4 regions of the Hydrogenophaga sp. T2 genome follow, and region 1 is predicted to be linked to each of the others. Evidence: predicted binding sites of a transcription regulator. Region 1 holds the regulator's gene; each other region holds the start of a gene.
The links. Region 1 encodes FNR, which switches genes on or off when oxygen is low (the NO sensors DNR and NnrR bind a similar motif). Its sites were predicted from a motif close to TTGATNNNNATCAA; they were not measured.

Region 1 (7,007 bases):
CCTCGCCGGCATGGGCGTGATGCTGTGGAACACCATCATGACCGCGCGCCAGGGCCGCATCGAGCCCGTGCGCATCCCTGCCGCCCAAACCGCCCACGCCTGAGGTTCACACCATGGCCAATGCAGAAAAAACCACCGGTTTCTCCCACGAGCGGATCGAGACCAGCAACTTCCTCATGATCGTGCTGATCGTGCTGGTGATCGCCGTCGGCGGTCTGGTCGAGATCGTGCCGCTGTTCTTCCAGAAGTCGACCACGCAGCCCGTGGAAGGCTTGAAGCCCTACACCGCGCTGCAGCTCGCGGGCCGCGACGTGTACGTGAAGGAGGGCTGCTACAACTGCCACTCGCAGATGATCCGCCCCTTCCAGGCCGAGACGCTGCGCTACGGCCACTACTCGGTGGCGGGCGAGTTCGTCTACGACCGGCCCTTCCAGTGGGGCAGCAAACGCACCGGCCCCGACCTGGCGCGCGTGGGCGGCCGCTACAGCGACGAGTGGCACCGCATCCACCTGAACAACCCGCGCGACCTGGTGCCCGAGTCGAACATGCCGGCCTATTCCTGGCTCGACAAGAAGCCCGTGAAGGCCGACGGCCTGCCGCGCCGCATGGAAGTGCTGCGCAGCCTGGGCGCGCCCTACAGCGACGACGAGATCAAGGGCTCGGTGGAAGCCGTTCAGGGCAAGACCGAACTCGACGCCCTGGTGGCCTACCTGCAGGTGCTCGGCACCGCGATGAAGTGAGGGAGGCCGCCATGGACATCAACACCCTGCGCTCGCTGGTCACGGTGATCAGCCTGGGCGTGTTCGTGGGCATCGTGGCCTGGGCCTGGTCGCGCCGCAACCAGGCGCGCTTCGACGAGGCCGCCCGGCTGCCGTTCCAGGACGAATGAGAGAACAAGATCATGAGCGACTTCACTAGCGACTTCTGGCATCTCTACGTGGCCGGCCTCACGCTGGTCAGCATCATCGCCTGCGCCCTGCTGCTGTGGATCAGCGGCAAGGCCAAGGTCAAGGCGCACCAGGACAACACCACCGGTCACGTCTGGGACGAGGACCTGCGCGAACTCAACAACCCGCTGCCCAAGTGGTGGGTGTACCTCTTCGTCATCACCGTGGTCTTTGCGCTGGCCTACGGCCTGCTGTATCCCATGTTCGGCCGCTACGCGGGCGTGCTGGGCTGGAGCTCGCAGGGCCAGCACACGGCCGAGGTGCAGCGCCAGCAGGCGGCCATCGCGCCGCTGTACGCCGAGTTCCGCGGCCAGCCCCCTGAAAAACTCGCGGGCGACGCCAAGGCCATGGCCATCGGCGAGCGCCTGTTCATGAACAACTGCGCCCAGTGCCACGGCTCGGACGCGCGCGGCTCCAAGGGCTTCCCCAACCTCACCGACAGCGACTGGCTGCACGGCGGCGATCCCGCCACCATCACCAAGACCATCACCGAGGGCCGCCAGGCCATGATGCCGCCCATGGCCGCTGCCGTGGGCAGCGCCGAGGACGTGCGCAACCTGGCGCACTACGTGCTCAGCCTCTCGGGCAGCCCGCACGATGCGCTGCGCGCCTCGCAGGGCCAGGCCAAGTTCGCGGCCTGCGCCGCCTGCCACGGCGCCAACGGCAAGGGCAACACCGCCATCGGCGCGCCCAACCTCACCGACGACATCTGGCTGCACGGCTGGGGCGAAGAGGCGGTGGTGCGCGCGGTGACCAAGGGCATCAGCAACCACATGCCGGCGCAGAACCAGCTGCTCACGGCCGACCAGATCCACGTGCTGACCGCCTACGTCTGGGGCCTGTCGAACCGTCCTGCCCAGTGAGCGTGTCATGAGTCAGCCGGCCGACGCAGGCAAACCGCGCGTCATCCCCATCCAGCCCGTGCCCGTGACCCCGGGCGTGGGCGACGAGGAGGTGATGGTCTCGCTCTACGCCTCGCGCCAGAAGATCCATCCGCGCTCGGTCTCGGGCCTGTTCTCGAAGTGGCGCTGGGCCCTGGTCTGGGCCACCCAGCTGCTGTTCTACGGCCTGCCCTGGCTGCAGTGGAACGGGCGCCAGGCCGTGCTGTTCGACCTCGAGGCGCGGCGCTTCTTCATCTTCCCGCTGGTGCTCTACCCGCAGGACTTCATCTACCTCACGGGGCTGCTGGTCATCTCGGCGCTCGCGCTGTTCCTGTTCACCGCGGTGGCCGGCCGCCTGTGGTGCGGCTACGCCTGCCCGCAGACGGTCTACACCGAGATGTTTCTGTGGATCGAGCGCCGCGTGGAGGGCGACCGCAGCGCGCGCCTGCGCCTGGACGCCGCGCCGCTGAGCGCGGCCAAGATCGGCAAGAAGGCGCTCAAGCACGGCCTGTGGGCCGCGGTGGGCCTGTGGACCGGCTTCACCTTCGTCGGCTACTTCACGCCCATTCGCGAGCTCGCGGGGCTGGTGGCCGCGTTCGCGCTCGGGCCCTGGCAGACCTTCTGGGTGCTGTTCTACGGCTTCGCCACCTATGGCAATGCCGGCTTCCTGCGCGAGCAGGTGTGCAAGTACATGTGCCCTTACGCGCGCTTCCAGAGCGCGATGTTCGACAAGGACACGATGATCGTGACCTACGACGCCCGGCGTGGCGAGCCGCGAGGGGCGCGCAGCAAGAAGGCCGATCCCCAGGCCCTGGGCCTGGGTGCCTGCGTGGACTGCACGCTGTGCGTGCAGGTCTGCCCCACGGGCATCGACATCCGCAAGGGCCTGCAGTACGAATGCATCGGCTGCGGCGCGTGCATCGACGTGTGCGACGACGTGATGGACAAGGTGGGCTACCCGCGCGGGCTGATCCGTTACACCACCCAGAACGGGCTGGCCGAGGGATGGAGCCGTGCGCAGATGCTGCGCCGCGCGCTGCGCCCGCGCGTGCTGGTGTACGGGGGCATCCTGGCCGCGATCACGCTCGCGGTGCTCGGTAGCCTGGCGCTGCGTGTGCCGCTCAAGGTCGACGTGATCCGCGACCGCGGCGCGCTGGCGCGCGAGGTGGGGCAGGGCCGCATCGAGAATGTCTACCGGCTGCAGATCATGAACGCCACCGAAGCCCCTCAGACTTACCGCGTCCGGGTCGAAGGCCTGCCGGGCATCGAACTCGCGTCCGACGCGCTGGTGCAGGTCGACCCGGCCGAGGTGCGCTCAGTGGCCGCGCGGGTGCAGTTGCCGCCGGGCGCGGCCGGCAGCGGCTCGCACCCCATCGTCTTCGACGTGAGCGCGCCGCAGGAGGCCGGCCTGCAGGTGCGCGAGAAGACCACCTTCCTCGTGCCCCGCTGAATGTCCAGGAGAAAACCATGAACGCCGAACCGAACGCTGTCACCCACCCCGTGCCCTGGTGGCGCGTGGGCCCCATGTGGCTGGTCGTGGGCGGGCCGCTGGCCGTGGTGGTGGCGGCCATCGCCACCGCCGTCATCGCCGTCCACGGCGCCGACCCCGTGATCGACAAGGGCGAGTACGAGGCCACGCTGCAGCAGGCCCGTGCGCTGCAGGGCGCCGAGCGCGAAGCAGCGCTCATCAAGCTGCAACCCGCGCACCAGGCGCGCAACCACGCCGCCTCCCCGGTGGCACGGGAGCCCTGAGCATGAACGTGCGGCGCTGGATGGCGGTGGCCTGGCCGGCCTTCCTGCTGGCCGGGGTGCTCGAGATGCTGGTGTTCGCCCTGGTCGACCCGGGCCAGCTGCACTGGCACGGCCAGGCGCTGGAGTGGTCGCGCGCCGCGGTCTACACGGTGAGCTTTTTTGTTTTCTGGGCCGTCATCGCGGTCGCGGGGGCGCTCACCGCGGTGCTGGTCGCACCGGCCGAGGATCAGCCGCAGGTCTGAGGGTTCACGATGCGCCGCAGCGCCTCGGTGTCCTTGATGTGCACGTAGCGCTGCTTGACCTCGATCACGCCGTCGTCGACGAACTTCGAGAACGTGCGGCTGACGGTTTCGAGCTTCATGCCCAGGTAGCTGCCGATCTCCTCGCGCGTCATGCGCAGGTTGAACTCGGACGGCGAAAAACCGCGCGCCTGCAGGCGCTGCACCAGGTTGAGCAGGAAGGCCGCGAGGCGCTCCTCGGCGCGCATGCTGCCCAGCAGCAGCATCACGCTGTGGTCGCGCACGATCTCGCGGCTCATGATGCGGTGCACGTGGTGCTGCAGCGTGGTGAACTCGCGCGACAGCGCCTCGACCTCGTCGAAGGGCATCACACAGACCTCGGCGTCTTCGAGCGCCACGGCGTCGCACGAGTGGCGGTCGTTGACGATGCCGTCGAGGCCGATGATCTCGCCCGCCATCTGAAAGCCCGTGACCTGGTCGCGGCCGTCGGGGCTGGTGACGCGGGTCTTGAAGAAGCCCGAGCGCACGGCATAGAGCGAGGTGAAGCTGTCGCCCGCGGAGAACAGCGCATCGCCGCGCTTGATGCGCTTGCGCGTGGAGACGAGGTGGTCGAGCTTGTCCATCTCGTCGGGGTTGAGACCCATGGGCAGGCACAACTCGCGCAGATTGCAGCCCGAACAGGCCACTTTGATGCGATGGACGTCCATAAGCATGTGATGATTTCCCTCAACAAGCCCGAGCATACCCCTAGAGACACCGTTTCGGCGCGTGCGATTGACGCGGATCAAACCTTCCCCACAGGCCCTGGGGCACAGTGGGCCCGTCTACATCACCAAAGTCTTCCGTGAGCCACGCCATTTCCGACGACCTGCTCAAGCGCTACGACGTGCCGGGGCCTCGCTACACCTCGTACCCCACGGCCGACCGTTTCGTCGAAGCCTTCACCGAGCAGGACTACCGCCAGGCCCTGGAGCAGCGCCGCGCGGGCTCGCTCGCGCTGCCGCTGTCGGTCTACGTGCACGTGCCCTTCTGCGAATCGGTCTGTTACTACTGCGCCTGCAACAAGGTCATCACCAAACACCATTCGCGCGGCGCCGAGTACCTGCGTCACCTCTCGCGCGAGCTCGAGCTGCAGATCGAGCACCTGGGCTCGGGGCAGTCGGTGTCCCAGCTGCACCTGGGCGGCGGCACACCCACCTTCCTGTCCGACGCCGAGCTCGAAGACCTGATGGCCATGCTCAAGCGCCACTTCCGGCTGGTGCCGGGTGGTGAGTACTCGATCGAGGTTGATCCGCGCACCGTGAACGCCACGCGCCTGCAGACGCTGCAGCGCCTGGGTTTCAACCGCCTGAGCTTCGGCGTGCAGGACTTCGACCCCGCGGTGCAGAAGGCCGTGCACCGCATCCAGCCCGCCTCGCAGGTGTTCGAGCTCATGGCCGCGGCGCGCCGCATCGGTTTCGAATCGGTGAACGTGGACCTGATCTACGGCCTGCCCCTGCAGACGCCCGAGTCGTTCCGGCGCACGCTGGCGCAACTCGCCGAACTGCGGCCCGACCGCGTGGCCCTGTATGGCTACGCGCACCTGCCTGCGCGCTTCAAGCCGCAGCGGCGCATCGTGTCGGCCGAACTGCCCGGTGCGGCCGACAAGCTCGCCATGCTTTCGGCCTCGCTCGACGCGCTCGGCGAGGCGGGCTACGTTTACGTGGGCATGGACCACTTCGCGCTGCCCGACGACGCGCTGGCCGTGGCCAAGCGCCAGGGCCGGCTGCACCGCAACTTCCAGGGCTACAGCACCCAGCCCGACTGCGACCTGATCGCGCTCGGCGTGTCGGCCATCGGCCGCGTGGGCGCGACCTACAGCCAGAACGCCAAGACGCTCGATGAGTACGTGGACCTGCTCGACCAGGGGCGGCTGCCCATCGTGCGCGGCCTCGCGCTCTCGCGCGACGACCTCATGCGCCGCGCGGTCATCATGTCCATCATGTGCCAGGGCGTGCTGTTGTACGAATCCATCGACCAGGGCCACCTGGTGGACAGCCGCCGCTATTTCGCGCGCGAGCTCGAGCAGCTCGAGGACTTCGCCGAACAGGGCCTGGTGCGCATCGACGACGCCGGCGTGCACGTGACCGAGCGCGGTTGGTACCTGGTGCGCGCGATCGCGATGGTCTTCGACCGCCACCTGCAGGTGGACCAGGACCGGGCCCGGTTCTCGCGCATCCTCTGAGCATGACGGGTTCGTTGGCCATCACCGCACTGCTCATGGGCCTCGTGGGCGGACCCCACTGCGTGGCCATGTGCGGCGCGGCCTGCGCCGGCATTTCACGCGCCGCGGCGCCGCGCAGCACGCAGGCCCTGCTGGCCTTCCAGGGCAGCCGGATCGCGGGTTATGCGCTCATGGGCGCCCTCGCGGGCGGCTCGGTGCAGGGTCTGGCCTGGGTGGGCGAGCACAGCGCCGTGCTGCGCCCGGTGTGGACCATGTTCCATGTGGCGGCCCTGCTGCTGGGCGCCGTGCTGCTGTGGCAGGCGCGCCAGCCGGCCTGGGTCGATCGGCTCGGGCAGGGCGTATGGCGCAAGGCGCGCCCGGCCATGGCCGCGCTCGGGCCGCGCGCGCCCTACGTGCTCGGGTTCGGCTGGGCGCTGATGCCGTGCGGCCTGCTGTATTCGGCGCTGCTGGTGGCGGCGTTGAGCGCCAATGCCCTCGAAGGTGCGGGCGTGATGGCGCTGTTCGCGCTCGGCACCTCGGTGTCGCTGCTGGCCGGGCCCTGGCTGTTGCTGCGCCTGGGCGACTGGCGCAGCGGCGGCATGGGCATACGCCTCGCCGGGCTGGTGCTGATGCTGGCCTCGGGCTGGGCGCTGTGGATGGGCATCACCCAGCCGAGCGGCCTGTGGTGCGCGCCCGGGGCGGCCTGAGCCTCAGCGCGGCGCGCGCGAGGGCAGGGTGGCCAGCAGCAGCCCGAGCAGCGCGATGCCGAAAGCCAGCAACTGCAGCGGCGTGAGCCGCTCGCCCATGAACAGCACGCCGATGAGCGCGGCGCTGATCGGCAGCATCACGGTGAACACGCCGGCCTGCGAGGCGGGCACGGTCTTGAGGCCGGTCATCCAGAGCCACACGGTCCACACGCTGGCTGCCAGGCCGTAGAACACCAGCAGCAGCCACACGGGCGCCGCCACGGCGCTGAAGTCGAACG
Region 2 (7,007 bases), on a different contig from region 1:
CACCCACACCACCGAAACCTCGCCCTTCGGCTCGACCGCGTGCAAGGCGCTCTACCGCTGCCTCGACTGCCTCGAACCCTTCGACCTCTTCAAGCCCTACTGACCATGAGCACCAGCCCCCGCGGATTCGTCGAACTGCCCGTCGCGCGCGTGAGCCCCGAGGCCGCGGGCTCGGTGGCCGTCACGCTGGCCGTGCCGCCCGAACAGCGCAGCGCCTTCGCCTTCGAGCCGGGCCAGTTCCTCACGCTGCGCGCCCTCATCGGCGGCCAGGACGTGCGCCGCAGCTACTCCATCAGCAGCCCGCGCAGCGTGTACACGCACAAGGGCGAGCTCACGCTGGGCATCCGCCCGGTCGAAGGCGGCGTGTTCAGCAACTGGGCGGCCACGCAGCTCAAGGCCGGCGACACGCTGCTGGCCATGCCGCCCGATGGCCGCTTCACCGTGCACCGCCCGCGCGCGATCCACCGCGTGGGCTTCGCGGCGGGCTCGGGCATCACGCCCATCCTGTCCATCATGACCAGCACGCTCGAAGAATCGCCCACGGCCAAGTTCACCCTGGTCTACGGCAACCGCCGCATGGCCAGCGTGATGTTCAATGAAGCGCTGCAGGATTTGAAGGACCGCTTCCGCGACCGGCTCACGCTGGTCCACATCCTCTCGCGCCAGGCGCAGGAGGTGCCGCTGCTCGAAGGCCGCATCGACGGCGACAAGGTGCGCGCGCTGATCGCCGCGCTGCTGCCCGTGCCCAGCATGGACGAGGTCTTCATCTGCGGCCCAGAGGCCATGATCGAGGCGACCGAGCAGGCCCTGCTCGGCGCGGGCGTGAAGCCCGAGCGCATCCACACCGAGCGCTTCAGCTCGCCTGCGCTCGACGCCCTGCCGCGCGCGCAGCGCGAACAGGTGCAGCTCGGCCACGCCGACGCCAGCGAGGGCGAGGTGGCCCTCACCGTGGTGCTCGACGGCAAGCCGCACGCGCTGCGCATGGGCCGCGACCAGCACGTGCTCGACGTGGCGCTCGAGGCCGGGCTCGACCTGCCCTGGTCGTGCCGCGGCGGCGTGTGCTGCACCTGCCGCGCCAAGGTCATGCAGGGCAGCGTGGCCATGGACAAGAACTTCACGCTCGAACCCTGGGAGACCGACCAGGGCTTCGTGCTGAGCTGCCAGGCCCGGCCCACGAGCGATGCGCTCGTGGTGAGCTACGACGAGCGTTGAAGCACGCCGCCGGGCCGGGGCCCGGCGGCATCGGGCCTCAGAAGCGCCAGCCCAGGCCCACGCCCACGAGCAGCGGGTCGACCTTGAAGCTGCCGACCTTGGTGCCGCCGGCGCTCACGTCGGTCTTGATGTACGCCTTTTTCACATCGACGTTGAGGTAGAGGTTCTTCGCCAGCGGGATGTCCACGCCCACCTGCAGCGCCGGACCCCAGCTGTTGCGGTCGATGTCGGCCGCGCCGCCCAGCAGCTTCACCGAGCTGAAGCGCGTGTAGTTCAGACCCGCGCCCACGTAGGGCTTGATGCCGCTGTCGGTGTGGAAGTGGTACTGCAGCGTGAGCGTGGGCGGCAGGTGCTTGAGCGTGCCGATCTCGGTGCCGTTCGAATACACGTGCTGCTTCTGCGGCACGGTGAGGATCAGCTCGGCCGCGATGTTGGGCGTGAAGAAGTAGCTGAAGTCCACCTCGGGCAGGGCCTTGTTGTCGATCGACAGGCCCAGGCCGGTGCTGTCCTTGTTGGCGCTGTCCAGGTGCACGGCGCGCGCGCGCACGAGCACGGTGCCGGCGTTGAAGTCCTGCGCCAGGGCGGCGCCGGAGGCGAGAAGGCCGGCCGTGACCGCCACGGCCGCGGCGATGTGATGCGGTTTCATGATCTTGTGTGTTGCGATGCCGGGGAACAGTCCCCACACGCATTACAGAAGTCGCCCGCTGGCGCGCGCTTGCGTCAGATCAAGCGCGCGCGCTCCCGAATCCGCAGCGCTGCCGGGGTTTGACGCAGGTCAAGGCCGCGCGTCGTCGGTGGGCAACAGCAGCACCGCGCCCACGCCCTCACGCAGCAGGCCCAGGCGCTCGGCCGCGGCGCGGCTGAGGTCGATGATGCGGCCTTGCGCATAAGGGCCGCGGTCGTTGATGCGCACCACCACCGACGCGCCGTTGGCCGGGTTGAGCACGCGCACGCGCGTGCCGAAGGGCAGCGTGCGGTGCGCCGCGGTGAGCGCGTTCATGTCGAAGGCCTCGCCGTTCGCGGTGCGGCGGCCGTGGTGGCGATCGCCGTACCACGAGGCCATGCCGCGCTCGATCACCTCGGCCTCGTCGACCGCCACGGCCGGCGCACCGCTGGCGTCGCGCGGCGCGGGCCCGGTCGCGCACCCGGCGAGGGTGGCGACCAGCACGAGCGCGAGCAGGCGGTGCCGGGGCATGGCGTCAGTGGCCGTCGAGGCGGCGCAGGATCTCGAGCGTGGCCACGCTCTGGTTCATGGTGTAGAAGTGCAGCCCCGGCACGCCCGCGTTGCGCAGCTGGTCGCAGAGGTCGGTCACGACGTCGAGGCCGAAGGCCTTGATGGACGCGGTGTCGTCGCCGTAGGCCTGCAGGCGCAGCCGGATCCAGCGCGGGATCTCGGCGCCGCAGGCGTCGGAGAAACGCAGCAGCTGCGCCGAACTCGTGATGGGCATGATGCCCGGCACCACCGGCACCTCGGCGCCCAGGCGGTGCGCGTCGTCGACGAAGCGGAAATACGCGTCGCTGTTGTAGAAGTACTGCGTGATCGCCGAGTGCGCACCGGCCTTCACCTTGGTCACGTAGGCCTTGAGGTCGGCCTCGGGCGACTTGGCCTGCGGGTGCACCTCGGGGTAGGCCGCGACCTCGATGTGGAAGTCCTCGCCGGTCTCGGCGCGGATGAAGGCCACGAGATCGCTCGCGTACTGGAACTCGCCGCCCAGGCCGTAGCCGCTGGGCAGGTCGCCGCGCAGCGCCACCAGGCGCTTCACGCCCATGGCCTTGAGCTGCGCGAGCTGCGCGCGCACCGAAGCGCGCGTGGCGCCGATGCACGAGAAGTGCGAGGCCGCATCCACGCCCTCGGCGAGGATGTCGCGCACGGTGCCGAAGGTGCCCTCTTGTGTCGAACCGCCCGCGCCATAGGTGACGGAGCAGAACAGCGGCTGGCGCACGTAGAGCTGCTGGCGCACGGCGCGCAGCTTCTCGGCGCCTTCGGGCGTCTTGGGCGGGAAGAACTCGAAACTGATGGGCAGGTTCATGCCGGTTTCCGAATGAAGACGAAGTACTCGCGGTTGCCATCGCCGCCGGCGATGGCGCTGTCGAAATAGTCGAGCAGCTGCAGGCCCAGGCCTTGCAGCGCGTCGGTGATGCGCGCGCGCACCCGCGCGTGGCTGGCCGCGTCTTTCACCAATCCGCCCTTGCCGATGTCGCCGGGCTGCAGCTCGAACTGCGGCTTGACCAGCACCAGCCCGTGGCCGCCCGCTTTCAGCAGCGGCAGCAGGGCCGGCCACACCAGCGTCTGCGAGATGAACGACAGGTCGCCCACGATCAGGTCGAACGGCGGCTCGGCGCCGGCCGCGCGCAGTGCGTCGGCGTCGAGCCCGCGCGCGTTCGTGTGTTCGAGTGCGATCACGCGCGGGTCGCTGCGCAGGCGCGCATGCAGCTGACCGCTGCCCACGTCCACGCCCACCACCTGCGCGGCACCGCGCTGCAGCAGGCAGTCGGTGAAGCCGCCGGTGCTCTGGCCCACGTCGAGCGCGCGCAAGCCCTGCACCGCGAAGCCCGTGTGCGCGAGCGCGCCTTCGAGCTTCAAGCCGCCGCGCGACACGTAGCGCGCCTCGGCGGCGTCGGACAGTTCCAGCTCGGCCAGCGGGGACAGCAGCTCGCCGTTCTTGGCGACGGGCCTCCAGGCCTGCCCCGCCCCGAGCCGCCAGCGCACGCCCGCGGCGATCAGCCGCTGGGCCTGCGAGCGCGACGCCGCGAGTCCGCGCTCGACCAGCAACTGGTCGGCACGCACGGCCGCGATCAATACCGGTACGTGTCGGGCTTGTAGGGGCCTTGCTTGGGCACGCCGATGTAGGCGGCCTGATCGTCGGTCAGCTCGGTGAGCATGGCGCCGACCTTCTTCAGGTGCAGGCGCGCCACCTTCTCGTCCAGGTGCTTGGGCAGCACGTAGACCTTGCCGATGTCGTAGGCGTCCTTGTGGGCGAACAGCTCGATCTGGGCGATGGTCTGGTTCGCGAAGCTCGAGGACATCACGAAGCTGGGGTGGCCCGTGCCGCAGCCCAGGTTCACCAGGCGGCCCTTGGCGAGCAGGATGATCTTCTTGCCGTCGGGGAAGATCACGTGGTCCACCTGCGGCTTGATCTCTTCCCACTGGCACTTCTCTTCGAGCTGCGCCACCTGGATCTCGTTGTCGAAGTGACCGATGTTGCAGACGATGGCCTGGTCCTTCATGGCGGCCATGTGCGCGTAGGTGATGACGTCGCGGTTGCCGGTGGTGGTCACGAAGATGTCGGCCTTGTCGGCGGCGTACTCCATGGTCACGACCTTGTAGCCTTCCATGGCGGCCTGCAGGGCGTTGATGGGGTCGATCTCGGTCACCCACACCTGGGCCGACAGCGCGCGCAGCGCCTGGGCCGAGCCCTTGCCCACGTCGCCGTAGCCGCAGACCACGGCCACCTTGCCGGCGATCATCACGTCGGTGGCGCGCTTGATGCCGTCGACCAGCGACTCGCGGCAGCCGTAGAGGTTGTCGAACTTGCTCTTGGTGACCGAGTCGTTGACGTTGATGGCGCGGAACATCAGCGTGCCCTTGGCCGACATTTCCTTCAGGCGGTGAACGCCCGTGGTGGTCTCTTCGGTCACGCCGATGATCTCGGCGCTCTTGCGGCTGTACCAGGTGCTGTCCTGCGCGAGCTTGGCCTTGATGGCCGCGAACAGGATGCGCTCTTCTTCGCTGCCGGGGTTGGCCAGCACCGAAGGATCCTTCTCGGCACGCTTGCCCAGGTGCATGAGCAGCGTGGCGTCACCGCCGTCGTCGAGGATCATGTTGGGGCCTTCGCCCGGCGTGCCCTTGGGGCCGAAGTCGAAGATGCGGTGCGTGTAGTCCCAGTAGTCGACCAGGGTCTCGCCCTTGATGGCGAACACCGGCGTGCCGTTGGCCGCGATGGCGGCGGCGGCGTGATCCTGGGTGGAGAAGATGTTGCACGAGGCCCAGCGCACGTCGGCGCCCAGCGCCTGCAGCGTCTCGATGAGCACCGCGGTCTGGATGGTCATGTGCAGCGAACCGGTGATGCGCGCGCCCTTGAGCGGCTGCTTCTCCGCGTATTCCTCGCGGATGGCCATGAGGCCGGGCATCTCGGTTTCGGCGATGCGGATTTCTTTGCGGCCCCAATCGGCCAGGTTGATGTCGGCAATGGCGCTGTCGGCGCTGACGGGGTTCACTCGTGCATTCATGTGGCGCTCCTGTGAGGTGGAACCACGGCACGGCGGGGGCAGATGAAAAAAAGCCCATCGCACGTACTGTGGATGAGCGTCGTTGCAAACAGGGGTCCGAGCCTCACGCCCGCGGCCCGCCGGGGGCGGGTGGGGCGCTGCAACGCTCCTCGGATGGGGCGCGATTCTATCCAAGCCGCCGCCGCACGGGTGCAACCAATCGCACACAGGCGACGGGCGCGAGGGGGTATGGCGCGCTGTGCGACACTGCCGCCCCCATGCAGCCCACCCCCCTGGCCCACTGGCCCCTGGCCGAGCGCGCGCGCATCCACGGCGTGCTCACCGACATCGACGACACGCTGACGGCCGACGGTGCGCTCGCGCCCGAGGCCGAAGCCGCGCTGCAGCGCCTGCGCGCCGCCGGCCTGCCGGTGTTCGCGGTCACGGGCCGCCCCGCGGGCTGGAGCGAGCCCTTCGCCCTGGCCTGGCCGATCGACGCCATCGTGGCCGAGAACGGCGCCGTGGCGCTGTGGAACGACAAGGGCCGGCTGCACAAGACCTATGCGCAGGACGCGGCCACCCGCCGGCAGAACGCCGAGCGGCTGCAGGCCGCGGCCGCGCGCGTGCTCGCCGAGCTGCCGCACGCGCGCCTGGCCACCGACAGCGCGGGCCGCGAGACCGACATCGCGATCGACCACAGCGAACACGCCCACCTGGGTGAAGCCGACATCGCGCGCGTGGTCGCCATCCTGCGCGGCCTGGGGCTCACGGCCACCGTGAGCTCCATCCACATCAACGCCTGGATCGGCTCGCACGACAAGCTCAGCGGCGCGCGCTGGATCGTGCGCGAGCGCCTGGGCCGTGCGCTCGACGACGAGATCGCGCACTGGGTGTACGTGGGCGACTCCACCAACGACGCCGTCATGTTCGCGCGCTTCCCGCACAGCGTGGGCGTGGCCAACGTGGCGCGCTTCTGGCCGCAACTCAGCCACCACCCGCGCCACGTGGCACCGCGCGAACGCGGCGCGGGCTTCGCCGACGTGGTGGACGCCGTGCTCGCCGCGCGGGCCACGCCATGAGCGAGCACCCGCTGCCGGCGCGGGGCCTGCCCGCCGCGCCGCCTGCCCACGCGCGCCTGGGCCTCACCGCCGTCTTTGGAGCCACCTTCTTCGAGCTCGTGGGCTACTTCATGCTCACGCCGATGCTGCTGCTGCGGCTGAAAGACGGCGGCGTGTCCACCGCGCTCGCGGGCGTGTTCGCGGCCAGCGGCTGGCTCGGCATCCTGCTCATGGTGCCCTTTGCCTCGGCCGTCACGCAGCGCCTGGGCCGCCGGCCCACGCTGTGGCTGTCGGCGCTGATCCCCACCGTGGCCACCATCGGCTTCGCGCTGTCGGACGCCCTGCCGCTGTGGTTCGCGCTCAAGATCGCCGCGGGCATGGCCTCGGGCCTGCGCTGGGTGCTGGCCGAAGCCCTGGTGGCCGAGTTCGCGCCGCCCGCGCAGCGCGGCCGCTATGTGGGCCTGTTCGAAACCCTGGTGGGCATCACCTTCGTGCTCGGGCCGCTGGTGCTGGCCTGGGTCGGCCCGC
Region 3 (7,007 bases), on a different contig from region 1:
CCCGAGCGCCTGCGCCCGGTATGGCGCCGGCCCGATCTGACGCCCCACGTGCGCTACCTGGCCGATGTGATCACGCGAACGATCACGCAAGACATGCGGCAGGAATCGCGGACCTTGCGCAGCCACCTGCGGGCCCGCGAGGCCATCAAGAACATCATCGAGATGCCCGATGCCCAGGCCGATCGGGTGGTGCGGTCCATCGCACAGAACCAGGGAGCGCTGACTGGCAAACTCGCCAGCGAATGGCCCGAACTGGCGGGCGAAGCGGTGTGGGATGAACTGGTGAAGGCCGTGCGCCAGGCCTTCGACGATACAAAGCCCGGGGCGGACGCCGATCGCGACTGAGGGGTCGAGGCCGGGATCCGGCGCCGGGCCGCCCCAAGCCGGATCAGCCCCCACGGGGGGCAGCGACCCGCGCAGCGGCGGAGCGTGGGGGCTCAGATCACCCCGTCGAACAGCATCACCTCGACGGTGTCGCCCACGGCCACGTTGCCCTGGTCGTGGCGCAGCACGATCAGGCCGTTGGCCTGCACCATGGAACTGAGCACGCCCGAGCCCTGGTTGCCGGTGGTGCGCGCCACCAGCGAGCCATCGGCCTCGCGCAGCACGGTGCCGCGCTGGTACTCGGTGCGGCCGGGCTTCTTGCGCATGGCCTCGCCGCTTTTCGCCTGCAGCAGCACGGGGGCCTGCACCTCGGCGCCCATGAGGCGCTGCAGGGCCGGGCGCACGAAGGCGAGGAAGGTCACCATCACGGCCACCGGGTTGCCCGGCAGGCCGAAGAGCACGGCCGAGCGGCCCGCCTGGTTCAGCCGGCCCACCGCCATGGGCCGGCCCGGGCGCATGGCGATGCGCCAGAAGGCGACATCGCCGAGCTGCTTCATCATGGCCTTGGTGTGGTCGGCCTCGCCCATGCTCACACCGCCGCTGGTGATGATCGCGTCGGCGCGCGCGGCCGCGTCGCGGAAGGCGGCTTCGAGCAAGGCGGGCTCGTCTTTCACCACGCCCAGGTCGATCACCTCCACGCCCATGCGCGTGAGCAGGCCGAACACGGTGTAGCGGTTGCTGTCGTAGACCGCGCCCTCGCGCGGCGGCTCGCCCAGGCTCAGGATCTCGTCGCCGGTGGAGAAGTAGGCCACGCGCGCGCGGCGCACCACGCGCACCGTGGCCAGCCCCAGGCTGGCGAGCAGGCCCAGCGCGGCCGGGCCCAGGGTCTGGCCGCGGCGCAAGGCGGGCTGGCCAGCCATCAGGTCTTCACCGAGCAGGCGGCGGTTGTCGCCGGGCTTGACCACGCCGGGCGGCAGGGTCACGGTGTCGCCGTCGACCTTCACGAACTCGATCGGCACCACGGTGTCCAGGCCCGCGGGCATGATGGCGCCGGTCATGATCTTCACGCACTCGCCCGGGCCCACGGCGCCGGCCCAGGCCTTGCCCGCGTAGGCCGTGCCCTGGTTGCGCAGCGTGAGCGGCCGGTCGGTCAGTTCGCTGCCGCGCAGCGCGAAGCCGTCCATGGCCGAGTTGTCGTGCGGCGGCACGCTGAGGGGCGAGACCACGTCTTCGGCCAGCACGCGGCCCAGGGCATCGAAGATGCCCACGGTCTCGGCCTCGGTGATGGGCTCGACCAGGCGGGCCAGGAAATCATTGACGCGGTCGGCCGACAGCGCCTGCGGGTCGTAGCCCTGCAGTTCGGCGGCGATCTGTTCGAGGGTCTTCGGGGTGCTGCTCATGGCCCCGATTGTTCCAGCGTGTGCAGCTCGTCGAGCGTGTTGGTGTTGACGAAAGCGTTCGGGTCGTCGCCGGGCCGGTCGAAGGGCACCAGCACGCAGCGGTGCTGCTCGGTCCAGCGGTCGATCTTGCGGCCGCCGGCCTGGGTGAAGGCCACCAGGCTTTCGAGCAGGCCCACTTTCATCAGGCAGAACACCGGTTGCGCACGCATCTGGCCGTCTTCGGGCGCGCTCACCATGGCGATCTCGGTCGCGGGGTCGTCGAAGGCCTGGGCCAGGCGCTGCACCAGATCGAGCGGGAAGCGCGGCACGTCGCAGGGCACGGTGAGCAGGTAGGGCAGCTCGGCGCGTTCCAGCCCGGTGAGAAAGCCCGCGAGCGGGCCCGCGTAGTCGCTCAGGGTGTCGGGCCACACGGGCACGCCGAAGGCCTCGTAGGCGCCGAGGTTGCGGTTGGCGTTGAGCATGAGCTCGCCGAGCAGGCCGCCTTGCTGCACCTGCAGCCGCATGAGCGCGTTGAGCGCGAGCGGTGTGCCATTGAATTTCTGCAGGCCCTTGTCGGCCCCGCCCATGCGCGAGCCGCGCCCCCCCGCGAGCACCATCGCGGTGATCTCTTGTGCGCCGATCAACTCAGCCTCCGATGTAAGACATTTCGACGCGGCGCTGGCCGCTGCCTGCGGCGTCGGGCGGCAGCGTGGCGCGCAGCTCGGAATAGCGGTCGCTGCGCTGCTGCCACACCGAGGCGATCGCGCTCGAGAGCTCGTCGTCGCTCGCGCCGCCGCGAATGAGGTGGCGCAGGTCGTGGCCTTCGCTGGCGAACAGGCAGAGGTAGAGCTGGCCTTCGGTGGACAGGCGCGCGCGGTTGCAGTCGCCGCAGAAGGCCTGGGTCACGCTGCTGATCACGCCGATCTCGCCGCTGCCGTCGGCATAGCCCCAGCGCTCGGCGGTCTCGCCGGGCGCGGAGGGTTCCAGCGGCACAAGCGGCAGCTCGCGCGCAATGCGCTGCACCACGTCGGCGCTGGGCAGCACCTCGTCCATGCGCCAGCCGTTGGTGGCGCCCACGTCCATGTATTCGATGAAACGCAGCACCACGCCCGTGCCCTTGAAGTGGCGCGCCATGGGCAGGATCTGGTCATCGTTGGTGCCGCGCTTGACCACCATGTTGACCTTGATCGGGCCCAGGCCCGCGGCGCGCGCGGCCGCGATGCCTTCGAGCACGTCGGCCACGGGAAAGTCCACGTCGTTCATGGCGCGGAAAACGGCGTCGTCCAGGCCGTCGAGGCTGACCGTGACGCGCTGCAGGCCCGCGGCCTTGAGCTGCGCGGCCTTTTTCTTGAGCAGCGAGCCGTTGGTGGTGAGCGTGATGTCCAGCGGCCGGCCCTCGGGGGTGCGCAGCGCGGCCAGTTGTTCCACCAGGATCTCGAGGTTCTTGCGCAGCAGCGGCTCGCCGCCGGTGAGGCGGATCTTCTGCACCCCGTGCGCCGCAAACAGGCGCGCCACGCGCGTGATCTCCTCGAAGCTCAGCAGCGCGCTGTGCGGCAGGTACTGGTAGTCCTTGTCGAAGACTTCCTTGGGCATGCAGTAGCTGCAGCGGAAGTTGCAGCGGTCGGTCACGCTGATGCGCAGGTCGCGCAGCGGACGGCCCAGGGCGTCGCCGAGCAGGCCGGTGGCGGCAATGGCCCGCGCGGGCACCGCCACCGCGCGCGAGCGCAGGCGCTGGTCGATCAGGGGAATCACGCGTTCGGACATGGCGCGATTATGGGTGATACCCCCTGGAGGACCGCCCCCGCGACACCCCCGGCCGCATGGGGGATTTCCCTGTCGGCGCCTCGATCGGCCTCGCTTGACCTGCATCAAGCCCGTGCGCCGCGCGCCCGCCTAGACTGGCCCGACCGCCAGAGAACCCATGAACCCACACGACACGCCCATTGCCGACTCGCCGTCGGCCAAGTACGCCAGCTGCCACGCCGGCATCGCCCAACGCCTGCAGAAGCTCGACGAAATGCCCGAGCTGGTGGCCGCCATCGCGCGGGCCCGCAGCGTGGCCCAGCGCTCGCTCAACGCCGCGCGCGACGCGATCTTCGAGCACCACGTGGAAGAAGAGCGCGACCTGTTCTCGGCCGTGCTCGCCAGCGCCACGCCCGGGGCCGAGCGCATGCACGTGCAGGCCGTGATCGAACGCCTCACCGCCCAGCACCGCGCCATCGAGGCCCTGTGGACCTCGGTCGAGCGCGAGCTGGTGCGCGGCGTCACCGGCTGCGCCAGCCGCATCGAACTCGACGACCTCCGACGCCTGTCGGCCGAGTACGAGTCGCACGCGCGCTTCGAAGAGGCCGTGTTCCTGCCCATGGCCGAGAACATCCTGGAGCGCAGCGGCAGCGGCGCCGCTGCGCTGGCCCTGGCGCTGCACCAGCGCCACGCGCCCGAATGGCCCTTGCACTGCGCCGCCTGAGGAGCCCCCCATGAACGCCACCACCGACGACCCGCTGACCGGCTTCCGGCACTGCCACACCGGCATCGTGCGCCGGCTGCACGAGCTCAACGAACTGCCCGAACTGCTCGAACCCGCGGCGCGTGCGCGCACGCTGGCCGAGCGCTCGCTCGCCTTCTTCCGCGAGGCGGTCTTCGAGCACCACATGGACGAGGAGCGCGAGCTCTTTCCCGCCGTGCTCGCCAGCGCCGAGCCGGGCGACGAGCAGGCGCGCGTGCAGACCATGGTGCAGCGGCTCACGCAGCAGCACCGCGAGCTCGAAGCGCTGTGGAAGTCGATGGAGAAAGACCTGCGCCGCGTGGCCAAGGGGCAGGACAGCGAGCTCGATACGGCCGACGTGCACCGGCTGGTCAACGAGTACCAGGCGCACGCCCTGTTCGAGGAACTGGACTTCCTGCCGCTGGCCCAGGCCATCCTGGGCCGCAACGGCAACCACCTGGCCGCGCTGGGCCTGTCGCTGCACCTGCGGCACGCGCCGCAGCCCGCGCCCTACGTCTGAGCCGCGCGCTCAGGCCGTGGCGGCCGGGCGCTGGCGGTAGAAGGTGATGGGGCTGGCCGGCACGGCCTGCATCACCGCGGGCTTGATGCGGCCCACCACGTGCATCTCGCAGGGCTTGCAATCGAAGCGCAGCGTGAGCTTCTCGTTGTTGTGCGTGATGGTGAGCGGCTCGGCGCGCACCGTGCCCTGAACGCCCGTGACGCCCTTGGCCTGCTTGGGGCACAGGCTCAACGAGAAGCGCACGCAGTGCTTGGTGATCATGAGGCTGACCTCGCCGGCCTCTTCGTGCGACTCGTAGGCGCTGGCGATCACCTTCACGCCGTGCTTCGCATAAAAGTTGCGCGCCTTGTGGTTGTAGACGTTGGCGAGGTAGGTCAGCGTGTCTTCGGGGTAGGGCGCGGGCGGCTCCACCGGCACGCCGCGCGGCAGCCGGGTGAAGGCGCGGGCGCGTGCCGCTTCGAGCGCGGCCACCGCGTCGCGGCGCAGCGGATTGAGCAGCGAGGCCGGCACGAACAGCGGCTCGTCGAAGGCCAGCGCGATGTCGATCGGCGCGAACACGGTCTCGCCCAGCCGGCCCAGCGCTTCGCGCAGCTTCTGGTGCGCCTGCACGGCGTCGCGCGCGGGCTCCAGCGCGCAGGCCAGTTCGGCATGGCCCGTGTGGCCGTCTTCGTCGGTCAGCTCCAGGCGCAGGCCGTCGGCGGTGCGCGCGAGCTTCATCCACACGCCGATGCGGCGCTCGGCCGATTTCTTGTCGAGCGTGCGCACCCAGTCCATGTCGCGGTTGCGGTTGACCACGGTGCCGCGCTTCAAGTGGCGCAGGCCTTCCAGGGCGTCCTTGGGGTAGACACGGAAGCGGCCTGCTTCGGCCTGCGGCTCGGCGCGGTTGATCTGCAGGCCCACGAGCTCGCGGTGCAGGTCCAGGTAGCACAGGCCGTCGCCGTTGTGGATCACGGTGGCCGGGTCGTCGCACTGCAGCTCGACCCAGTTCGGCCCCACCTGCGTCACCCAGCCGATCGGGCGACCCGGGTTCTTGGGCGTGTCGAAAGCGCCGATGTCCTCCCGGCGGCCGTTGACGAAATAGTCGGTGAACTCGCGGTTGAAGTTCTGGTCGGGGTCGGGCGTGAAGCTGAAGGTGCAGCGACCCGACGAAGCGCGGCCGAGCTCGGGGCGCTCCTCGAGGAGGTCGTCGAACAGGCGGCGGTAGTGCGCGGTGATGTTCTTGACGTAGCCCAGGTCCTTGTAGCGGCCCTCGATCTTGAAGCTGCGCGCGCCCGCGTCGATCAGCGCGCGCAGGTTGTCGCTCTGGTTGTTGTCCTTCATCGAGAGCACGTGCTTGTCGTGCGCCACGATGCGGCCCTGGCTGTCCTTGACCTCGTAGGGCAGGCGGCAGGCCTGCGAGCAGTCGCCGCGGTTGGCGCTGCGGCCGGTCTGGGCATGGCTCACGTAGCACTGGCCGCCGTAGGCCACGCACAGCGCGCCGTGGATGAAGAACTCGACGATGCAGCGATCGGCGTCGAGCGCGTCGTAGATGCCCCGGATCTGCGGCAGCGTGAGTTCGCGTGCGAGCACCAGCTTGGACAGGCCCGCGTTCTGCAGGAACACGGCCTTCTCCACGGTGCGGATGTCGGTCTGCGTGCTCGCGTGCAGCTGGATCGGCGGCAGGTCGAGCTCGAGCAGGCCCATGTCCTGGATGATGAGCGCGTCGGCGCCGGCGTCGTAGAGCTGTCGGATCAGCCGGCGCGCGGGCTCGAGCTCGTCGTCGCGCAGGATGGTGTTGACCGTGACGTAGATGCGCGCGCCGAAGCGGTGCGCGTGCTTCGCCAGCCGCGCGATGTCCTGCACGCTGTTGTCGGCCGAAGTGCGCGCGCCGAACGAGGGGCCGCCGATGTAGACCGCGTCGGCGCCGTGGTTGACGGCTTCGATGCCGATGTCGGCGGTGCGGGCGGGGGAGAGCAGCTCGATCTGGTGGGGCAGCATGGGGAGGCGGGCAGAATGCGGGGTACCGTATTTTCGGGGAGAAGCCGCATGAACGCCGCCACGTCCATCGTTCTGGTCCATGGTGCCTGGCACGGCGCCTGGTGCTGGCGCCGCGTGCTGCCGCTGCTGCGCGAGGGCGGCGTCGAGGCGCACGCCGTCACGCTCACCGGCCTGGGTGAGCGCGCCCACCTGATGTCGCCCGCCATCGACCTGCACACCCACGTGCAGGACGTGGTGGGCCTGATCGAGGCCGAGGAACTGCAGCGCGTGGTGCTGGTGGGCCACAGCTACGGCGGCATGGTGGTCACGGGCGCGGCCGACC
Region 4 (7,007 bases), on a different contig from region 1:
AGGGCGAAACGCCGATGACGGGCACGGCGCTGTCGCGCGCGGTGCTGGCCGACGCGGCGCACCCGCGGCACGCCGAGCGCATCGCCTCGGTGGGCGTGGCGCAGACGCCGGTGCGCGTGCGCGTGGCCGGCCCCGACGGCGAGCCGCTGCCGCCCGGCGAGATCGGCGAGGTGCTGGTGCAGGGCGACACCGTGATGGCGGGCTACTGGCGCAACCCCGAGGCCACGGCCGCGGCGTTGCGCGGCGGCTGGCTCTGGACCGGCGACCTCGGCGCGCTCGACGCCGACGGCTTCCTCACGCTCAAGGACCGCAGCAAGGACCTGATCATCAGCGGCGGCTCCAACATCTACCCGCGCGAGGTGGAAGAGGTGCTGCTCACCGCGCCCGGCGTGGCCGAGGTGGCGGTGGTGGGTGCGCCCGACGCCGAGTGGGGCGAGTCGGTGGTGGCCTTCGTGGTGCCGCAGGGCTCGGCCGCGGCGGGTGCGACCGTGGGTGCGGTCGTGGATGCGGCCGCGCTGGACGCGCACTGCCTCGCGCACATCGCGCGCTTCAAGCGGCCCAAGCGCTACGTGTTCCTGTCGGCCCTGCCCAAGAACCACTACGGCAAGGTGCTCAAGACCGAACTGCGGGAACGCGCGGCCTCGGGCTGAGCGGCCGCGTGCGCGCGCAGTGCGTCGGCGAGCGCGCTGTCCATGGCCACCACGTGCAGCGCAAACCACTCGTCGAGCGCGTCGAGCATGCGCTCGATCAGGCCCAGGTCGCCCTGGCGCGCGCGCTTGCCCACCTCGTGCAGGGTCTCGAGCACGTTGGCGTGCTGGCCTGCGTGGCAGTTCTGCGGCGGCAGGCCGAGCTCGGCCATCCACTGCTCCTCCTGCGCGAAGTGCGCTTCGGTGTGGCGCACCAGCGCGTCGTAGGCGGGCAGTCGCTCGGTGGGCGGCGTGTCGCGCAGCGCCTGCATCAGGTCCATGAAGCCGTCGTGCGTGCTGTCCATGCGCTCGTCGCCGGTGCGCATGCCCTCGGGCAGGTGGGGGTGGGTGGGGTGCATGGGCCGGCAGCTTAGGGGGGTGCAGCACCGCAGGACTTGACCCAGGTCAAGCGGCGCCGGGTCTGGCCGGGCGCGCCGCGCCGGCGTACAGTGCAGGCGTCATGCACACCCGATCCCTGGCTCTCCTGTTGTTCGCGCTGGCCCTGCTGGGCGCCGGTGCGCCCGCGCCCGCGACCGATGCGCCGCCCGCGGGCGCGCCCGACATCTGGCGCTGGACCGACCGCTTCGGCCAGCTGCACTACACGCCGAAGATCGACATCCCGCCCGAGCGCCGCGCCTTCGCCGAGCCGGCCTCCGCCCCGCTGCCGCCCGGCACCACCGCCTGCGACGCGGCCTGGAACCGCTACCGCGCGAACCAGGCCTGCTTCGACGCCTTCCGCGTGGTGGGCGGCGGCCTCAAGCCCGACGCCTTCCGTCACTGCCAGGAGCTGCCGCAGCCCCAGCCCTGCCGCTGAGGCCGCGGCCTCACTGGTTCGAGATCTTCTGCTCGCGGATCACCTTGCCCCAGGCGGCCGACTCGCGCGGCAGCTCGGCCGCCATCGGGCCCGCGGCCAGGTAGGCCGGCACCGCGCCCTGCTGCGCCGCCACCTGCGCGATGTCGGGCGCGGCCATCACCTGCCTGATCGCGTCGCTCAGGCGCTCGACGATGGGCGCGGGCGTGCCCGTGGGCGCGAGCACATACAGACGCGGCACGGCCGAGAAGCCGGGCAGGGCGTCGGACAGCGCGGGCACGTCCTCGGCGCCCGCGAGCTTGACCGGGTTCATGAGCGCGAGCGCACGCAGCTTGCCGGCGCGCGCCTGCGCGATGGCCGAGGCCGCGCTCACCACGCCGATCGGCACCTGGCCGCTCATCACGTCGGGCACGATCTGCGCCGCGCCGCGGTAGGGGATGTGGACCACGAAGGAGCGCGTCTGGCCCTTGAGCATCTCGAAGCCCAGGTGGTGCACCGTGCCCACGCCCGAGGTGGCGAACGAGTAGCGACCCGGCTGCTCCTTGAGCAGCTTCACGAATTCGGCGGGCGTCTTCGCGGGGAAGTCGTTGCTGGTGACGATGATCAGCGGCAGCGTGAACACGCTGGCCACGGGCGTGAAGGCCTTGAGCGGGTCGAAGCTCATGCGCGGCTGCAGGTGCTGGGCGATCAGCAGCGAGCTGTCGCCGAGCATCAGGGTGTAGCCGTCGGGCGCGGCGCGCGCCACCGTGTCGCCCGCGATCAGGCCGGCCGCGCCGGTGCGGTTCTCGACCACCACCTGCTGGCCCAGCAGCTCGGACAGGCGCGGCGCGAGCAGGCGCGCCATGGCGTCCACGCCGCCGCCGGCCGAGTAGCCCACGACGAGGCGGATCGGGCGCGTGGGCCAGGCCTGGGCCTGCGCCGGGCTGGCCAGGCCCGCGGTGGCGAAGGCCGCGAGCAGGCCGGTCACCAGCGTGCGGCGCTGCGCATCCGGTCGGGACGGGGTGTGCGGGTTCATGTCTGTCTCCTGTCGTTCTGGGGGAATGCGTTTCAGGCCTTGCCGGCGCCGCGCGAAAGCGGCCGGCGCGCGTACTCGGCCAGCCGCTCGGGGTTGGGCTTGAAGCCCAGGCCCGGTGCCTCGGGCAGGCGCAGCACGCCGCGCTCGGGCTTGGGCAGGTCGTCGAACACCAGCTCGCAGCACTGCACCGCCACCGAGTGGTATTCGACCAGCGAGCCGTTGGCCAGGCCCGCGTGCAGGTGCATGTTGTGGTGCGGCCAGGCGCCGCCGTTGGCGAATCGCGTGTTGAAGGCCGCGGCCATGCCCGCGATGCGGCCGCACTGCGTGAAGCCGCCGCTGATGCAGGCGTTGGGCTGCACCACGTCCACCGCCTGCGCCACGAGCAGGTCGCGAAAGCGCGAGGCCAGGCCCTCGTTCTGGCCCGCGGCCAGGGGGATGCCGGTCTTGGCGCGCAGCTTCACCAGGTTGGGAATGTCGTTGTGCGACACCGGCTCTTCGAAGAAGGCGATGTCGTAGGGCTCGACCTTCTTCGCCAGCGCGTGGGCGTGGAAGTAGTCGAGGCTGCAGTTGGCGTCGATGTAGAGCTGCACGTCGGGACCCACGGCCTCACGCACGGCGCGGATGCGCTGCACGTCCTCGGCGATCACCTGGTCAAGCGGGCGCGGCTCGTCGCGCCGCTGCAGCGCGTGGTGGCCCACGGTCATCTTCAGGCGCGTGAAGCCGCGCGCCACCCAGTCCTGGGCGGCCGCGGCGAGTTCGTCGCGCTCGAAGAAGGCGAAGCCGAAGGTGGCGTAGACCGGTACCTCGGCGCGCGCGCCGCCCAGCAGCCGCCAGCAGGGCTGGCCCAGGGCCTGGCCCTTGATGTCCCAGAGCGCGAGGTCGATGGCCGCGATGGCGTGGCTCGCGTAGCCCGACTGGCCGCGCGGCGTGAGCAGCCAGTACAGCCGGTCCCAGATCTGCTCGTGGCGCATCGGGTCCATGCCGACCAGGTGGTGGGCCGCGATGTCGTTGACGATGCTGCCGATGACCTCTTCTTCGGTGATGGCGGTCATGCCGGTGCCGACCAGGCCGGTGTCGGTCTCGATGCTGACCAGGCAGACGGAGAGGCTGGTGTTCTTGGTGCCGCGCGCCGCGTTCACGGTGACGGGCAGGTTCAGCGGCGTGGCCCGCACGTGGGCGATCTTCATGGGGTCTCCTGCGCCGCTCGGGCGGCGGCTGTTTCGGGGGTGGGCGGCCAGTGTAGGAAGCGCCCGGCGGGCGCGGCAATGGCGTGTGCCAAACGCGGCTTTCGCGTTTCGCGAAAGCCGTGCGCGCGGGCTCAGCGCGTGAGGGCGCGGATCAGCGTGGCCGCGGCCGGCGCCAGCGGCGCGTCGGTGCGCGTGGCGATGTGGTGCGTGCGCTTCGCCCAGGGGTCGGCCAGCGGCACCGCGGCCAGCGGCAGGTGCGCGAGCTGCGGCGCCACCGCTTCGAGCGGCAGCACGCCCACGCCCAGGCCCGCGGCCACCATGCGGCAGACGGCGTCGAAGCCGCGCATGCGCATGCGCACGTTGAGCGGGCGGCCGGCGTCGGCCGCCGAGGCCACGAGCCGGTTCGACAACGCGGTGCCGTCGCTGAGCGTGATGAAGGGCTCGTCGAGCGCCTCGGCCAGGCGCAGCTTGCGCCGGCCCGCCAGCCGGTGGCCGCGCGGCGCAAGCAGCACCAGGGTGTCGCGGAAGAAGGGCGTGAAGCCCAGGCCCGCGGGCGGCACCGGCAGGTCGACCACGCCGAAGTCGGCCCGGCCTTCGAGCAGCGCGAGCGGGATCTCGGGGCTGCCGCGCTCTTCGAGGTCGACGCGGATCAGCGGGTGCGAGTCCATGAAGCGCTGCAGGCGCTGCGGCAGCACCTCGAGCAGCGCCGAGGTGTTGGCGAGCACGCGCACTTGCCCCTGCAGGCCTTCGCTGTAGCCGCGCAGGTGCAGGGCCAGGCGGTCGGCGTCGGTGAGCAGGGCGCGGCTGCGCTGCACCAGCATCTGGCCCGCGGGCGTGAGCTGCACGCCGCGCGAGGAGCGCTCGAAGATGCGAAAGCCCAGCGATTCTTCGAGTGCGGTGATGCGCGAACTGGCCGCGGCCACCGCGAGCCGCAGCCGCTCGCTGGCCGCGCTGATCGAGCCGTGGTCGGCGGCGGCGATCACCACGCGCAGCGTGCCGAGGTCGATGGGCTCGTGCATGCGCGGGGTGCGTGGGCAGGCGGTGGGGCGGGCGCTGGGGCGGCCTCAGCCCAGGCGGTTGCGGTGGCGCGCGATCTGCTCGCGCACCTGGGCCGGCGCGGTGCCGCCCAGGGTGTTGCGCGCGGAGAGCGAGCCGCGCAGGCTCAGCACGCCGTACACGTCTTTTTCGATGCTGGGGTGGAAGCCCTGCAGCACCGTGAGCGGCAGCTCGGACAGGTCGCAGTTGTGGCTGGTGGCGGCCTTGACCGCGTGGGCCACGGTTTCGTGCGCGTCGCGAAAGGGCAGGCCCTTCTTGACCAGGTAGTCGGCGAGGTCGGTGGCGGTGGCGTAGCCCTTGTTGGCCGCGGCCTCCATGGCGGCGGCGTTCACCGTGATGCCGCCTTCCTTGGCGCCGGTGGCCGGGTTGACCTGGCCGCCCACCATCTCGGCGAAGATGCGCAGCGTGTCCTTGAGCGTGTCCACGGTGTCGAACAGCGGCTCTTTGTCTTCCTGGTTGTCCTTGTTGTAGGCCAGGGGCTGGCCCTTCATGAGCGTGATCAGGCCCATCAGGTGACCCACCACGCGGCCGGTCTTGCCGCGCGCGAGCTCGGGCACGTCGGGGTTCTTCTTCTGCGGCATGATCGACGAGCCCGTGGTGAAGCGGTCGGCGATCTTCACGAAGCCGAAGTTCTGGCTCATCCACAGAATGAGCTCTTCGCTCAGACGGCTGATGTGCACCATGCACAGCGATGCCGCGGCGGTGAACTCGATCGCGAAGTCGCGGTCGCTCACGCCGTCGAGGCTGTTCTGGCACACGCCTTCCATGCCCAGCGTCTTCGCCACGCGTTCGCGGTCGAGCGGGTAGGTGGTGCCGGCCAGGGCCGCGCTGCCCAGGGGCAGCCGGTTGGTGCGGCGGCGCACGTCGGCGAAGCGCTCGGCATCGCGCGAGAACATCTCCACGTAGGCCAGCAGGTGGTGCGCGAAGCTCACGGGCTGGGCCACCTGCAGGTGGGTGAAGCCGGGCAGGATCACCTCCACATTGCGCTCGGCCACCTCCACCAGCGCGCGCTGCAGGTCGGTGAGCAGGCCGATGATGAGGTCGGTCTCGCCGCGCAGCCACAGGCGCACGTCGGTGGCGACCTGGTCGTTGCGGCTGCGGCCGGTGTGCAGCCGTTTGCCCGCGTCGCCCACGAGCTGCGTGAGCCGCGCTTCGATGTTCAGGTGCACGTCTTCGAGGTCGAGCTGCCACTGGAAGGTGCCGGCCTCGATCTCGCTCGTGATCTGCGCCATGCCGCGCTGGATGTCGGCCAGGTCGGACGCGCCGATGATGCCTTGCGCCGCGAGCATCTCGGCGTGCGCGAGGCTGCCCTGGATGTCGGCTTGCCAGAGGCGTTTGTCGAAGAAAACACTGGCCGTGTATCGCTTGACCAACTCGCTCATGGGCTCCGAGAATAGGGCGGACCAGGCTTCGGATTTCTTGTCGAGTTGGTTGGATGACATGGTGTTGTCAGCGGCTGGATGGGGGGTTTTTCGAGCGCCTGGGCGACCATGCGCGGGCCTGGGTGGCCGACCGGATGGAAAACGGCATCGCTTCCCATGAAAGATTCGCGGATTTTATCGACCTTCCAGGAGCTGCCCCACGCGGCGGGCGCCCGTGGCCTCTCCGACATGCCCGACCCCGCGCGGGCCCGCGTGCAGGTCTTCGACACCTGCCAGGTGGGCGTGGTGCTGCGCGCCGTGCTCTGCGTGCAGGCCTCGGTGGCGGTGGCCGCGCTGTTCCAGGCCGACACCTTCATCGACTGGGGCACGCGCATGGCGGTGCTCACGGGCGCGGCGCTGCCCGCGGTGCTGGCCTGGCTGCTGGTGATCTGCGCCATCAAGCGCCCGCTGGGCCGCATGGCCAGCCCGATGCAGTGGACCATCGGCGTGTCGTTGGGCGCGCTCGCGGGCCTCTACGGCTGCGGGCTGGTGGCCTGGCTGGGCATCATCGACCACAACCGCTGGCTGGCCAGCGCGGCCGCGGGCGCGCTGGTGGCGGCGGTGCTGGTGGCCGGGCTGGTCTGGCGCGCCAAGGCCCGCATGCCCGCGGGCACCACGGCGCGGCTGGCCGAGCTGCAGGCGCGCATCCGGCCGCACTTCTTGTTCAACACCCTCAACAGCGCGATCGCGCTGGTGCGTGAGGAGCCGGCCAAGGCCGAGGCCCTGCTCGAAGACCTGAGCGAGCTGTTCCGCCACGCGCTGGCCGACCCCAAGGAGGCCGTGCCGCTGTGGCAGGAGCTCGAGCTGGCCGAGCACTACCTCGCGATCGAG

Region 2: the regulator FNR is predicted to act here: its motif matches at 1,928-1,941, upstream of WDZ95_RS06455 (OmpW/AlkL family protein).
Region 3: the regulator FNR is predicted to act here: its motif matches at 3,562-3,575, upstream of WDZ95_RS17055 (hemerythrin domain-containing protein).
Region 4: the regulator FNR is predicted to act here: its motif matches at 1,082-1,095, upstream of WDZ95_RS07490 (hemerythrin domain-containing protein).

The regions. Positions count from the first base shown of each region.
Region 1 is NZ_JBBHZJ010000004.1:197,784-204,790, reverse strand. It holds gene ccoN (cytochrome-c oxidase, cbb3-type subunit I) at 1-103, shown strand, start outside; gene ccoO (cytochrome-c oxidase, cbb3-type subunit II) at 114-740, shown strand; gene WDZ95_RS11075 (cbb3-type cytochrome oxidase subunit 3) at 752-889, shown strand; gene ccoP (cytochrome-c oxidase, cbb3-type subunit III) at 902-1,810, shown strand; gene ccoG (cytochrome c oxidase accessory protein CcoG) at 1,818-3,278, shown strand; gene WDZ95_RS11060 (nitrogen fixation protein FixH) at 3,296-3,580, shown strand; gene WDZ95_RS11055 (hypothetical protein) at 3,583-3,822, shown strand; gene fnr (fumarate/nitrate reduction transcriptional regulator Fnr) at 3,807-4,526, opposite strand; gene hemN (oxygen-independent coproporphyrinogen III oxidase) at 4,664-6,043, shown strand; gene WDZ95_RS11040 (sulfite exporter TauE/SafE family protein) at 6,046-6,729, shown strand; gene WDZ95_RS11035 (DMT family transporter) at 6,733-7,007, opposite strand, start outside.
Region 2 is NZ_JBBHZJ010000002.1:586,122-593,128, forward strand. It holds gene paaD (1,2-phenylacetyl-CoA epoxidase subunit PaaD) at 1-103, shown strand, start outside; gene WDZ95_RS06450 (2Fe-2S iron-sulfur cluster-binding protein) at 106-1,212, shown strand; gene WDZ95_RS06455 (OmpW/AlkL family protein) at 1,250-1,858, opposite strand; gene WDZ95_RS06460 (septal ring lytic transglycosylase RlpA family protein) at 1,988-2,407, opposite strand; gene metF (methylenetetrahydrofolate reductase [NAD(P)H]) at 2,412-3,242, opposite strand; gene WDZ95_RS06470 (TlyA family RNA methyltransferase) at 3,239-4,000, opposite strand; gene ahcY (adenosylhomocysteinase) at 4,009-5,442, opposite strand; S-adenosyl-L-homocysteine riboswitch at 5,510-5,599, opposite strand; gene WDZ95_RS06480 (HAD-IIB family hydrolase) at 5,700-6,500, shown strand; gene WDZ95_RS06485 (MFS transporter) at 6,497-7,007, shown strand, end outside.
Region 3 is NZ_JBBHZJ010000007.1:143,216-150,222, reverse strand. It holds gene WDZ95_RS17075 (Fic family protein) at 1-345, shown strand, start outside; gene glp (gephyrin-like molybdotransferase Glp) at 438-1,724, opposite strand; gene mobA (molybdenum cofactor guanylyltransferase MobA) at 1,721-2,347, opposite strand; gene moaA (GTP 3',8-cyclase MoaA) at 2,349-3,467, opposite strand; gene WDZ95_RS17055 (hemerythrin domain-containing protein) at 3,625-4,170, shown strand; gene WDZ95_RS17050 (hemerythrin domain-containing protein) at 4,181-4,708, shown strand; gene WDZ95_RS17045 (peptidase U32 family protein) at 4,718-6,685, opposite strand; gene WDZ95_RS17040 (alpha/beta fold hydrolase) at 6,734-7,007, shown strand, end outside.
Region 4 is NZ_JBBHZJ010000003.1:85,263-92,269, reverse strand. It holds gene WDZ95_RS07495 (AMP-binding protein) at 1-650, shown strand, start outside; gene WDZ95_RS07490 (hemerythrin domain-containing protein) at 599-1,045, opposite strand; gene WDZ95_RS07485 (hypothetical protein) at 1,147-1,500, shown strand; gene WDZ95_RS07480 (Bug family tripartite tricarboxylate transporter substrate binding protein) at 1,511-2,512, opposite strand; gene WDZ95_RS07475 (mandelate racemase/muconate lactonizing enzyme family protein) at 2,545-3,699, opposite strand; gene WDZ95_RS07470 (LysR substrate-binding domain-containing protein) at 3,831-4,718, opposite strand; gene argH (argininosuccinate lyase) at 4,764-6,197, opposite strand; gene WDZ95_RS07460 (sensor histidine kinase) at 6,294-7,007, shown strand, end outside.